3 regions of the Photorhabdus akhurstii genome follow, and region 1 is predicted to be linked to each of the others. Evidence: predicted binding sites of a transcription regulator. Region 1 holds the regulator's gene; each other region holds the start of a gene.

Region 1 (4,393 bases):
CAATTTGATTAATATCAAGAATTTTGTTCAACTGTTTGAATGCAGCGATCAGCGTTTTTTTTCCACTGTATAAAATATCCTAATGTCATTGGAACAACGGTAGAAACCATGACAGTGGTTGTGGATATAAGTGGATTGCTGATAAATGCTGATACAACCAGACTGGCAATAAAACAGAGTCCTAATTGAAGCGTGTTTTGTAATGCAGTAGCTTTTCCACTGTCTTGTGGATAAGCGGATAAAGCGTTTGCTACTGCAATTGGATATGATGCGCCATTCATTGCAGCCATAAAGCAGAAAGGGATCAGAATAGTGAATAGAGTTGGCTCGCTAAATTTTGCAATCAAATAGAGCGTAATCATGCTGACAGCATAGCCAACTAACAGATAAGGAAAAATAATCTCACTTTTTATTTTGGTCAAAATACTGCGACATCCATAACCTCCAACGATAAAGGCCAACGTTTGAGGGATATAACTCAGACCGATGTCATCGGGGGTATATCCCATTTCACCGAGAATTGAAGGGGAGCCGGTTAACCAGGCAAAAAAGCCGGCGCTGCATGATGCGAATATCAGAACGTTGCCATTAAACAGTGGTGATTTTAATAGCGTAAGGAAAGAGACATTATTTGTTTGCACTTGAGTTTCACGGTTTTTGCGATTTTCTTGCAAAAATAGAGTAAAAAACAACAGTACTAATGTGATTGTCAGTAAGATTAGGAAAATTATGCGCCAGCCGCCATGTTGCAACAGCCAGGCTCCCATTAAAGGCGCTAGGGCAGGGGAGAGTGCAACCAATGGCATAATCGTTGCGAAAACACGTTTGGTACGATTGGAATCGTAACGATCAATAACTAATGCTTGCCATGAGACGGCGGCTGAACACACACCTATGGCTTGGACAAAACGCAAAACTAAAAGTTGGGTGGAATCTGTTATCCACATCATTCCCAGACAGCCAATAGAAAACAGGGATAGGCCGGTGATAATAATCGGTTTTCTGCCAAAGCGATCTGAAAGAGGCCCCCACAAAAGTTGCGCAAAGGCGAAACCTGCAAGAAAGATGCTTAGGCTGGCACTAATTGCGTTTGCTGATGTCCCTAATTCTTGTTGCATAGCACCGAATGCTGGCAGATACATATCAATAGCCAGATAACCTAGCATACTCAAGCCTGCAAGGTAGAACATGAACTGACTTGAGTTTTTCATTTGATTACTCTCTTTGAATGTCATGATTAAAATAATTTGCAGTGATAGGTAGATAACAATATTGACACATATTCTATACGTCGTGATTTTTACTTGTGAAATGGTAATATTTGCATAGTGCTGTGAAAAAAATTGAAAGGTAAAATTATGTGGTCGGAATATTCGCTTGAAGTCGTGGATGCGGTTGCCAGAACAGGCAGTTTTAGTGCCGCTGCATTGGAGCTTCACCGTGTCCCTTCTGCGATCAGTTATACCGTAAGACAATTGGAAGAGTGGCTTGCCGTTTCGTTGTTTGAGCGTCATCATCGGGATGTAGAATTAACTGAGGCAGGCGCTATTTTTATCAAAGAAGCTCGCTCTGTTATCAAAAAAATGATTGATACTCGTCACCAATGTCAACAAGTTGCAAACGGCTGGCGAGGGCAATTTAATATTGCTATTGATCGCGTTGTCAAACCAGAACGTAGTCGTCAGCTTATTCTTGATTTTTACCACCATTTTCCTGATATAGAACTTTTTATTCATCAGGAAGTGTTTAATGGTGTGTGGGATGCGCTGGTGGATAGTCGAGTTGATGTTGCCATTGGGGCAACCCGAGTGGTTCCTGTCGGGGAAAGGTATAGTTTCCGAGATATGGGGTTTATGCCTTGGTTATGTGTGGTTAGCGCAGACCATGAGTTGACTCAATTGCCGGGGCCGCTATCTGATGACCAAATGCGGCCTTATCCAAGTTTGTGCCTTGAAGATACATCTCGTAATTTACCGAAGCGTGACACCTGGAATCTTGATAACCAGCGCAGGCTGGTAGTTCCTGATTGGGAGTCTGGTCTGTCTTGTTTAAACGAAGGGTTATGTGTAGGAATGGTGCCTAAGCATAGGGCGATGCCGCTTATTCGGCAGAAGAAATTAGCCGTGCTGGAATTGGAACAGCCTTTACCAGACAGTCCATGTTGTTTGGCATGGGTACAAAACAGCCATTCTCCAGCATTAAGTTGGTTGCTTGACTACCTTGGCGATAGTGAAACTCTTAATGCTGAATGGCTTCAAGATGAATAAAGCGGGTTAACGGCGATAGTCGATAAATGGACCATCGACGACAGAGCGTCGTTCAACCAAGCGTGGATGTACTTCAATAGTTTGTGCATCTTCACGTTTGTTGACGATTCTGTCCAATAACATAGAAAACGCCATTTGTCCCAGTCGTTCTTTTGGCTGATGAATGGTGGTCAATGCCGGAGAGAAATAACGAGCGTTGCGTATATTGTCATAACCGATGATAGAAATATCCTGCGGGACGCGTAATCCTGATTCATCAGCAGCGCAAATAGCCCCCATAGCCATAACATCTCCGCCGCAGAAAACCGCAGTCGGACGCTGTTTTTGATGCAGAATTTGATGCATGGCTTTATAGCCCGATTCTGGCTCAAAATCCCCCTGAATAATCCATTCTTCTCTGATCGGAATATTGGCTTCTTTTAACGCCTTCAAGAATCCTTGATGGCGACCACCGCCGGTATTTCGTGCCAGAGGGCCGGGGATCGCGCCAATATCACGATGGCCACGCTCGATAAGATAACGACCAGCCAGATAACCTCCGTGGAATGCGTTATCAATAATCGTATCGGTGAAGTCGCTTCTGGCTTGACCCCAATCCATAACGACCATTGGAATATTACGATAATCTTCCAACATTCCCAACAACTGTTCCGGGTATTCTGAACACATAATCAACAGTCCATCCACACGTTTTTGTGCCAGCATGGCGAGATAGGCTTTCTGTTTATCAATGTTATTGTGTGAGTTACATAAAATCAGCGTATAGCCTTTGCTATAACAACTGTTTTCAACAGCCTCAATGACTTCAGCAAAATAGGGGGCTTCACTGGACGTTGCAAGTAATCCGATCGATTTTGTGTGGTTAACTTTCAGACTGCGAGCGACGGCGCTGGGTGAATAATTCAGTGTCTTAATAGCAGCCCAAACGGCAGCTTTAGTATCTTCAGCGACGAAGCGGGTTTTATTAATAACATGGGATACGGTAGTGGTTGAGACACCAGCGTGTTTAGCCACATCTTTGATCGTTGCCATGAGGTGAAAGACTCCTGACCTTTTGGTCTAAATTTAAAACGCTTTGTTAATCATTTGCCAGCCCTTTTACACAAGGGCTGGCAATAAGTTAGCGATAAATCTTGGATTTTGTCTGATCTGGCTCAAAAGTGAAAGCAATAATCAGTGTTATAAAATGAATGGTAATCGCTATTTATGCTTTTCCTTATGTAAGGGCAATTAACCATCTCGATAGACTGGTTTTTGTCGTTATAAACTTTTTATTCTGAGGAGGCTTTATGAATACCGATTTGAAACTTGGTTTATTTACTGCTGTTAGCACGTTGGTGATGATTGCCATTTTTGCCGCTCTTTGCTTGATCTTTGCCTGATTTGAGCTGATGAGATGGATTAAAAATTGACTTTACGTTTAAAAGAAATTGGGCGGATAGTCTCAGTGGTTTATCTGCCCTTTGCCTTTGGGTGTTAAAATAGAGAGTAATGAATTAATCTGATGGTTGTTAAGCCCACCCCAGAACCAAAAGCTTTCACTGCTGCGCCGGTAAATTTCTGGTCGTCCTGGCAACTTCTACGATAAATAACAGTGAAAATGATGCCATCTGCATCAGGATAAGAAAAGATCAGGATACATCTTAGTGAGAGAAAATGGTATTCTCCGTAGTATTGTGACGATGTTGGTTATCAACATAGTGTTGGTTTAAAGGAAATAAAAATGATGACTATTGAGAAGATTGAGCGCCAAATTAAAGAAAACCCAATTTTATTGTATATGAAGGGTTCTCCTAAATTGCCAAGTTGTGGATTTTCTGCGCAGGCTGTTCAGGCTTTATCTGCATGTGGTGAACGTTTTGCTTACGTAGATATTTTGCAAAATCCAGATATTCGTGCAGAATTGCCAAAATATGCTAATTGGCCAACCTTTCCTCAACTTTGGGTAGCAGGTGAGTTGATAGGTGGATGCGATATTATCATTGAAATGTATCAGCGTGGTGAGTTACAAACATTAATCAAAGAAACTGCTGATAAATATCGTCCCGAAGACGAAGACGCGACAGAGTAATTTTTTAATTACTTACAGACAGATTATTATGCTATCTCCCCATATATTGATATAT
Region 2 (4,393 bases), 1.0 Mb from region 1:
ATGACCCGCAGCGGACATCCAGTTCGCTGAAAGTTTAATGCGCTTTAAATCCTGAACATAAGCAGAAGCGATATTGGTCAAAGCTTCACCGACAGCCATACGGGCAGAAGCAGCAAAATCCAACAAAGCGACCGGCGCACGTTCCCCCATAGACATCGCTTCGCCATAGTAACTATCAAGGCTGGCGGTGGTGACAGCGCAGTCCGCAACCGGGATCTGCCACGGACCCACCATTTGATCACGGGAAACCATGCCAGTGACAGAGCGATCGCCTATCGTTATCAGGAAGGTTTTTTCCGCCACCGCCGGCAAATGCATAATGCGCTTAACGGCTTCTGCCAGATCGATATCCCGGCGTTCAAGGCTTTTGCCTCCGGCTTTTAATGTACTGACATTACGCAACATTTTTGGCGTTTTACCTAGCAGTACATCCAGAGGCATATCGATTGGCTGGTTATCAAAGTGTTCATCATTAAGCAGTAAATGACGTTCTTCTGTTGCCTCGCCGATAATGGCATAAGGCGCACGCTCACGCCGACAAATCTCTTCAAACAGCGGAAGTTGTTCCGGCGCGACCGCCAGTACGTAACGCTCTTGTGATTCGTTACACCAGACTTCCAGCGGACTCATCCCCGGCTCATCATTAAGAATTTTGCGCAGCTCAAACCGTCCACCGCGACCACCGTCACTGACCAGCTCAGGCATGGCATTGGAAAGCCCACCAGCACCAACATCATGAATGAACAGAATCGGGTTGTTTTCACCTAACTGCCAACAGCGATCGATCACTTCCTGACAACGGCGCTCCATTTCCGGGTTATCCCGTTGAACAGAAGCAAAATCCAGATCAGCATCGGATTGCCCCGACGCCATAGAAGATGCAGCCCCCCCACCTAAACCAATGTTCATGGACGGGCCACCGAGCACAATTAGTTTTGCGCCAACAGAAATTTCACCTTTTTTGACATGTTCATCTCGGATATTACCGATCCCACCGGCCAGCATGATGGGTTTGTGATAACCACGTAATTCTCTGCCGTTATGACTGTTGACTTTTTCTTCATAGGTACGGAAATAACCCAACAACGCCGGGCGACCAAATTCATTATTAAATGCCGCGCCCCCTAAAGGGCCTTCCATCATAATATCCAAGGCGCTAACAATGCGTTCCGGTTTACCGAAATCCTCTTCCCACGGCTGTTCAAAACCCGGTATCCGCAGATTAGATACCGAGAATCCCACCAGACCCGCTTTTGGCTTAGCGCCACGCCCGGTCGCCCCTTCATCGCGGATTTCGCCGCCAGAACCTGTCGATGCGCCCGGCCAAGGAGAAATCGCAGTCGGGTGATTATGCGTTTCCACTTTCATCAGAATATGGGCCTGCTCCTGATGGTAATCATATGAACCGTTTTCCGCACTGGCAAAGAAACGGCCGACAGAAGATCCCTCCATCACAGCAGCGTTATCTTTATAGGCTGACAGAACATAATCAGGTGTCTGCTCATAGGTGTTTTTAATCATTTTGAACAATGATTTTGACTGTGCCTCACCATCAATAATCCAGTCAGCATTAAAGATTTTATGGCGGCAATGTTCAGAGTTAGCCTGAGCAAACATATAAAGTTCAACATCTGTTGGATTGCGCCCTAATTTCTGGAAAGCCTCCATCAGATAATCAATTTCATCCGAAGCCAACGCCAATCCAAGCTCCGTATTGGCTTGCTCCAACGCGCCGCGTCCTGCTTGCAGAATATCAATGCGTTTTAACGGAACAGGTTGTTGACGAGAAAACAATTTTTCCGCCTGTTCCAATTGAGTAAAGACCGTTTCCATCATCCGATCATGCAACAGTGATGACAATATTTGCCACTGTGCATCACTCATTTCACCACTTTGGATGTAATAAGCCAGGCCACGCTCCAGACGCACAACCTGGGACAGACCACAATTGTGAGCAATATCGGTTGCTTTGGAAGACCACGGGGAAATCGTTCCTGGACGAGGCGTCACTAACAGTAACGTACCTTGGGGTTCATGTTCAGCCAGCGAAGGTCCATATTTCAGTAACTGTTGTAACTTTGCTGAATCAACATCACTCAAAGGTGCATTAATCTCTGCAAAATGAACATATTCCGCATAAATATCATTGACCGGAAGTTGCTGTTCTTGACACACAGAAAGGAGTTTAGTGATACGAAATGCAGATAAAGCAGGTGAACCACGTAGAATTTTCATAGTAATCAATTCTCTCATCTTAGAAGCAAAGCTTAATAGATGCCTAAGGGGAAATGAGTGCATTATAGAGGATTGTCATCCATGACGAAACCGTTTGCGTGACGATTATTACCGCCAATTATCCTTTGTCCAAGTCATGTAAATAGTATCAATTAGGTTGCACAGCCGGTTTTTGTTCCGCAAAATGCTCAGTCACTGGAAATTTAACCATAATAAAATAGCGCGTTTCCGCATAGCACCACACCGCGTTACACCGAGATAACATATTGAATAATATAAAAATAAATTATTTCGTTATCATTGTTATCGCTCTTTTTTCTGCCGCCATCATCAGTCTGAACATCAGTTGGCCGAATAAACAGCAGGAGCAGATTAACAGGATCATGACCAGAGGAGAGCTACGGATCAGCACCATTAGCTCACCTCTGATCCACCTTACCAGTAAGAAAGAACCAAATGGATTCGATTACGAACTGGCACAACGCTTTGCTGATTATCTTGGCGTCAAATTGGAAATCAAATTCAGAAAAAATATCAATCAGTTATTCGACGACCTAGAAAATGGCGACGCTGATTTTCTGGCCGCCGGCTTGACCTATCATCAAGAAAGGCTGGCTCAAACCCGCGCAGGTCCGGCTTACTATTCTGTATCCCAACAACTGATTTATCGCAAAGGAACTCCACGCCCTCGCTCTTTTAAAGAGTTAAAAGGTAAACTGCTGGTCGCTTCTGGTTCTGCTCATGTCAGCACATTGAAAAAGCTAAAAACAGATTTATTTCCTGAACTCGAATGGAAGGAGACACAGCAATATAACACTCGCGAACTACTGGAACAGGTATCAGAAGGTAAACTGGATTATACATTAGGTGACTCGATTAATGTCGCGTTACAACAACGTACTCACCCTAATCTGGCCGTCGCTTTTGATGTGAGCGAAGATAACCCGCTGACATGGTATTTAAAACGCATTGACGACTACAGCCTTTACGCTGCCATGCTGGATTTTTTTAGCCAGCTAACGGAAAAAAATGTCATGCCCCGATTGGAGGAGAAATATTTTGGTCACGTCCACTCATTTGACTATTTCGATACACTCTCTTTTCTCAGCGCCATTGATAATATCCTGCCCATCTATCGGCCACTATTTGAAAAATATTCCGGTGATATCAGTTGGCAATTACTCGCTGCCATTGCCTGGCAAGAGTCACATTGGGACCCACTGGCAACCTCACCCACGGGTGTGCGTGGCCTGATGATGTTAACCAGCCAGACCGCTAAAGGGTTAGGCGTCGTTGATCGCCTTGATCCAGAGGAGAGTATTAAGGGCGGCGCAATCTATCTGCAAAATCTAATGAAACGATTACCTGAAAATATTCCTAAAGATGAGCGTATCTGGTTTGCACTGGCTGCTTACAATATGGGTTATGGACATATGTTAGATGCCCGTAAACTGACGGCATCACAAAAAGGAAATCCTGATAGCTGGCTTGATGTCAAAAAACGGCTCCCGCTATTAAGTCAGAAAAAATATTATACAAATACCGCCTATGGTTATGCCCGTGGACATGAAGCATATCGCTATATTGAAAATATTCGCCGTTATCAGCTTAGTTTAGTCGGATATTTACAAGCCAAAGAAAATCGAAAAAAACTAATTTCCCAAGAAAACCAACCAAAATAAAAGTAAACAAATATAAGGCTCTAAGGAGTCAATTACAGCCATTATATATCCTCAGTTATATTATGTTTGACAACTAATCCAACTAACCATACTAAATTCGTCAAGACACTATCTCTCCCAAAGGATAAATCATGATTAATTTAGATATTAACGAACAAAACAAAATTATGGTTGTCAGCAGCCATGTATTTAGTCCGACGACTGCGAATGGTCGTGCTTTTACAGAGTTAATCGAAGCATTAAAAAAGAACAATTTCGCTGTTATCCTGGCTGCTACATTCCAAGATGGCATAGCCACAGTTTCTTCTGATTCTTCACTATGCTGTATTTTTGTTGATTGGACTTCAGGAGATAATAACTACGAATCTCATAAGCAAGTCTTAGAATTACTGAAAGAAATACGCAAACACAATACAACCATTCCGGTATTGTTGACCGCGGAATATTCCAGCATCGACACGCTGACACTTGAAGTC
Region 3 (4,393 bases), 2.5 Mb from region 1:
CAGATTCCTAAAATCCGCTTAAAGACACATCGACAACGCCTTTCACCCGTTATCCTGCAAGTGGCGTCCCCTAGGGGATTCGAACCCCTGTTACCGCCGTGAAAGGGCGGTGTCCTAGGCCTCTAGACGAAGGGGACCCTATGGTCGGCTTCGCAGACTCCCTTGCTCTCGACTTTCATCAGACAATCTGTGTGAGCACTGCACTTAACCTATCTCAGGTAAGGAGGTGATCCAACCGCAGGTTCCCCTACGGTTACCTTGTTACGACTTCACCCCAGTCATGAGCCACAAAGTGGTCAGCGCCCTCCTCGCGGTTAAGCTACCGACTTCTTTTGCAACCCACTCCCATGGTGTGACGGGCGGTGTGTACAAGGCCCGGGAACGTATTCACCGTAGCATGCTGATCTACGATTACTAGCGATTCCGACTTCATGGAGTCGAGTTGCAGACTCCAATCCGGACTACGACAGACTTTGTGTGTTCCGCTTGCTCTCGCGAGGTCGCTTCACTTTGTATCCGCCATTGTAGCACGTGTGTAGCCCTACTCGTAAGGGCCATGATGACTTGACGTCATCCCCACCTTCCTCCGGTTTATCACCGGCAGTCTCCTTTGAGTTCCCACCTCGACGTGCTGGCAACAAAGGATAAGGGTTGCGCTCGTTGCGGGACTTAACCCAACATTTCACAACACGAGCTGACGACAGCCATGCAGCACCTGTCTCTCAGTTCCCGAAGGCACTTCGCTGTCTCCAGCAAATTCTGAGGATGTCAAGAGTAGGTAAGGTTCTTCGCGTTGCATCGAATTAAACCACATGCTCCACCGCTTGTGCGGGCCCCCGTCAATTCATTTGAGTTTTAACCTTGCGGCCGTACTCCCCAGGCGGTCGATTTAACGCGTTAGCTTCGGAAGCCACAGCTCAAGGCCACAACCTCCAAATCGACATCGTTTACAGCGTGGACTACCAGGGTATCTAATCCTGTTTGCTCCCCACGCTTTCGCACCTGAGCGTCAGTCTTCGTCCAGGGGGCCGCCTTCGCCACCGGTATTCCTCCACATCTCTACGCATTTCACCGCTACACATGGAATTCTACCCCCCTCTACGAGACTCCAGTCAACCAGTCTTAGATGCCATTCCCAGGTTGAGCCCGGGGATTTCACATCTAACTTAATTGACCGCCTGCGTGCGCTTTACGCCCAGTCATTCCGATTAACGCTCGCACCCTCCGTATTACCGCGGCTGCTGGCACGGAGTTAGCCGGTGCTTCTTCTGCGGGTAACGTCAAAATCCAACTCTGTTCAAGCTAAATTCTTCCTCCCCGCTGAAAGTACTTTACAACCCGAAGGCCTTCTTCATACACGCGGCATGGCTGCATCAGGCTTGCGCCCATTGTGCAATATTCCCCACTGCTGCCTCCCGTAGGAGTCTGGGCCGTGTCTCAGTCCCAGTGTGGCTGGTCATCCTCTCAGACCAGCTAGAGATCGTCGCCTAGGTAGGCCATTACCCTACCTACCAGCTAATCCCATCTGGGTTCATCCGACGGCGTGAGGCCCTTTCAGGTCCCCCACTTTGGTCTTGCGACATTATGCGGTATTAGCCACCGTTTCCAGTGGTTATCCCCCGCCCTCGGGCAGATCCCCAGACATTACTCACCCGTCCGCCGCTCGTCAGCAAAAGCGCAAGCGCTTTCCTGTTACCGCCCGACTTGCATGTGTTAGGCCTGCCGCCAGCGTTCAATCTGAGCCATGATCAAACTCTTCAATTGAAAGCTTGATGCTCAAAGAATTCTGACTAATTAGTTCGTAATGAATTAACTGTTGTTCACTCTTCAAGACTTTAAAACATATTTTTTGTGATACGGTCTTGTGAGTGCCCACACAGATTGTCTGATTAATTGTTAAAGAGCAGGCTGAATCAAAAAATAACATTCTCGTTCAGCCGGGCTGCGTATATTACGCTTTTCGCCCGCAGAGTCAAGCGCTTATTCGCTTTCTCTCTGCCTGACCTCACAATGTTTATCAGCGTTGTGTCGGTCAGTGGTGGCGCATTATAGGGAGTTCTCTGGCGCTGGCAATAATTATTTTGAAAAAAATTGATCGTTTGATTAATTCCACAGCAACACCCCGCCTTATACCTACTTACCAACAGATTTATCCACAAATGGCTAGTTGGATGAAAATTTATCGAGCATCACGCAAACGTTTTCGTTACAATCCGTTGGTTAAAATCATCAAGCGATTTTATCTGACTATATTGAAATGTTATTGCAGTGCCCATTTTTTATGTCCTGATATAGTGGGTTCTTCCCAATAACATGTTACTGCCTTACAAAATCCAAGGGATCAAATCAATGCAACAGCTTCGTCCAATCCGTCGTGCCCTGCTTAGTGTTTCCGATAAATCAGGGGTTGTTGAATTTGCAAAAGCCTTATCTCAACGCGGTGTCGAATTGCTTTCCACTGGTGGCACAGCTCGTTTACTCGCTGAATCAGATCTAAAGGTTACTGAAGTTTCAGATTACACCGGCTTTCCTGAAATGATGGATGGCCGTGTTAAGACGTTGCATCCTAAAGTACATGGCGGAATCCTTGGCCGCCGTGGACAAGATGATGAAATCATGGCACAACACCAAATCTCACCGATCGATATGGTGGTTGTGAATCTATATCCATTCGCCCAGACCGTAGCTAAACCCGATTGCACTTTAGCAGATGCTGTTGAAAACATTGATATCGGCGGCCCAACTATGGTTCGTTCTGCGGCTAAGAACCATAAAGATGTAGCAATTGTGGTTAATAGTAATGATTATGAAAAAATCATTGAAGAGATGGATAACAATCAGGGGTCATTAACACAATCGACCCGCTTCGATTTAGCCATTAAGGCTTTTGAGCACACCGCCGCTTATGACAGCATGATTGCTAACTATTTTGGCAAGCTGGTTCCTCCTTATTATGGCGATACTACTCAGCCATCAGGACGTTTCCCCCGTACTCTGAATTTGAATTTTATTAAAAAACAAGATATGCGCTACGGTGAGAACAGTCATCAGGATGCTGCCTTCTATATAGAAGAAAATCTCTCTGAATCATCTATTGCAACTGCAACTCAGTTACAAGGTAAAGCTCTTTCCTATAATAACATTGCAGATACAGATGCAGCCCTGGAATGCGTTAAAGAATTCACCGAGTCCGCATGCGTTATTGTTAAGCATGCTAACCCCTGCGGTGTAGCCATTGGGAAAGATATTCACGAAGCTTATGATCGCGCATTCAAAACAGATCCAACCTCCGCTTTCGGCGGTATTATTGCTTTCAACCGTGAACTTGATGCTAAGACCGCACAAACCATTATCGACCGCCAATTTGTAGAGGTGATTATCGCCCCCTCAGTGGATGAAGAGGCATTGCCGATATTGGCTACTAAGCAAAATGTCCGCGTTCTGGTATGTGGTGAATGGGAAACCCGAATTGCTGGCCTTGATTTTAAACGAGTTAACGGAGGTCTACTGGTACAAGATCGCGATCTTGGAATGGTAGCAGCAACTAACTTACGTGTAGTTTCCAAACGTCAACCTACTGAGCAAGAAATGAAAGATGCTCTGTTCTGCTGGAAGGTTGCTAAATTTGTCAAATCCAATGCCATTGTTTACGCAAAAAATGATATGACCATCGGTATTGGCGCAGGCCAAATGAGCCGTGTCTATTCCGCAAAAATTGCAGGGATCAAAGCAGCCGATGAAAGCTTGGAAGTTCAGGGATGTGCAATGGCGTCTGACGCATTTTTCCCATTCCGTGACGGTATTGATGCCGCCGCAGTTGTCGGCGTGAGTTGCATTATCCAACCCGGCGGTTCAATCCGTGACGACGAAGTGATTGCCGCGGCTGATGAACACGGTATTGCTATGATTTTCACCGGCATGCGCCACTTTCGCCACTAATCAATAAGCAGGAGTTAATCTGATGAATATTTTAATTGTTGGTAGCGGTGGACGCGAACATGCTCTGGCATGGAAAGCAGCCCAATCTCCTTTAGCTGATAAAGTCTATGTCGCTCCAGGAAATGCGGGAACGGCTCTAGAAAGCAATCTCGAAAATATTGACATCTCAGCGACAGATATCAACGGTTTGTTGGTATTTGCACAAAGCCATGATATTGGGCTGACTATCGTTGGTCCTGAAGCGCCACTGGTAATAGGTATTGTCGATGCATTCCAAAAAGCCGGGTTAACTATTTTTGGCCCAACTCAAGCGGCCGCTCAATTAGAAGGTTCAAAAGCCTTCACCAAAGATTTTCTGGCTCGCCATCAAATCCCAACTGCGGCTTATCAGAATTTTACAGAAATCGAACCGGCTCTTAACTACTTGGATAAAATCGGCGTCCCTATTGTTATA

What was found. The regulator PurR, encoded in region 1, represses purine synthesis genes. The targets are predictions, from matches to a motif close to CANGCAAACGTTTGCNTG.
Region 2: purL (phosphoribosylformylglycinamidine synthase) is a predicted target of PurR. The motif match lies at 2,319-2,336, and genes of this name have one in related genera.
Region 3: purH (bifunctional phosphoribosylaminoimidazolecarboxamide formyltransferase/IMP cyclohydrolase) is a predicted target of PurR. The motif match lies at 2,191-2,208, and genes of this name have one in related genera.

The regions. Positions count from the first base shown of each region.
Region 1 is NZ_CP020335.1:2,989,856-2,994,248, reverse strand. Features, by position in the region: gene punC (purine nucleoside transporter PunC) at 15-1,211, opposite strand; gene punR (DNA-binding transcriptional activator PunR) at 1,359-2,267, shown strand; gene purR (HTH-type transcriptional repressor PurR) at 2,274-3,299, opposite strand; gene B0X70_RS13090 (Grx4 family monothiol glutaredoxin) at 3,991-4,338, shown strand.
Region 2 is NZ_CP020335.1:4,010,979-4,015,371, forward strand. Features, by position in the region: gene purL (phosphoribosylformylglycinamidine synthase) at 1-2,235, opposite strand, end outside; gene mltF (membrane-bound lytic murein transglycosylase MltF) at 2,502-3,917, shown strand; gene B0X70_RS16930 (Orn/Lys/Arg family decarboxylase) at 4,049-4,393, shown strand, end outside.
Region 3 is NZ_CP020335.1:528,614-533,006, reverse strand. Features, by position in the region: tRNA gene B0X70_RS02320 (tRNA-Glu) at 62-137, opposite strand; rRNA gene B0X70_RS02315 (16S ribosomal RNA) at 220-1,764, opposite strand; gene purH (bifunctional phosphoribosylaminoimidazolecarboxamide formyltransferase/IMP cyclohydrolase) at 2,350-3,939, shown strand; gene purD (phosphoribosylamine--glycine ligase) at 3,962-4,393, shown strand, end outside.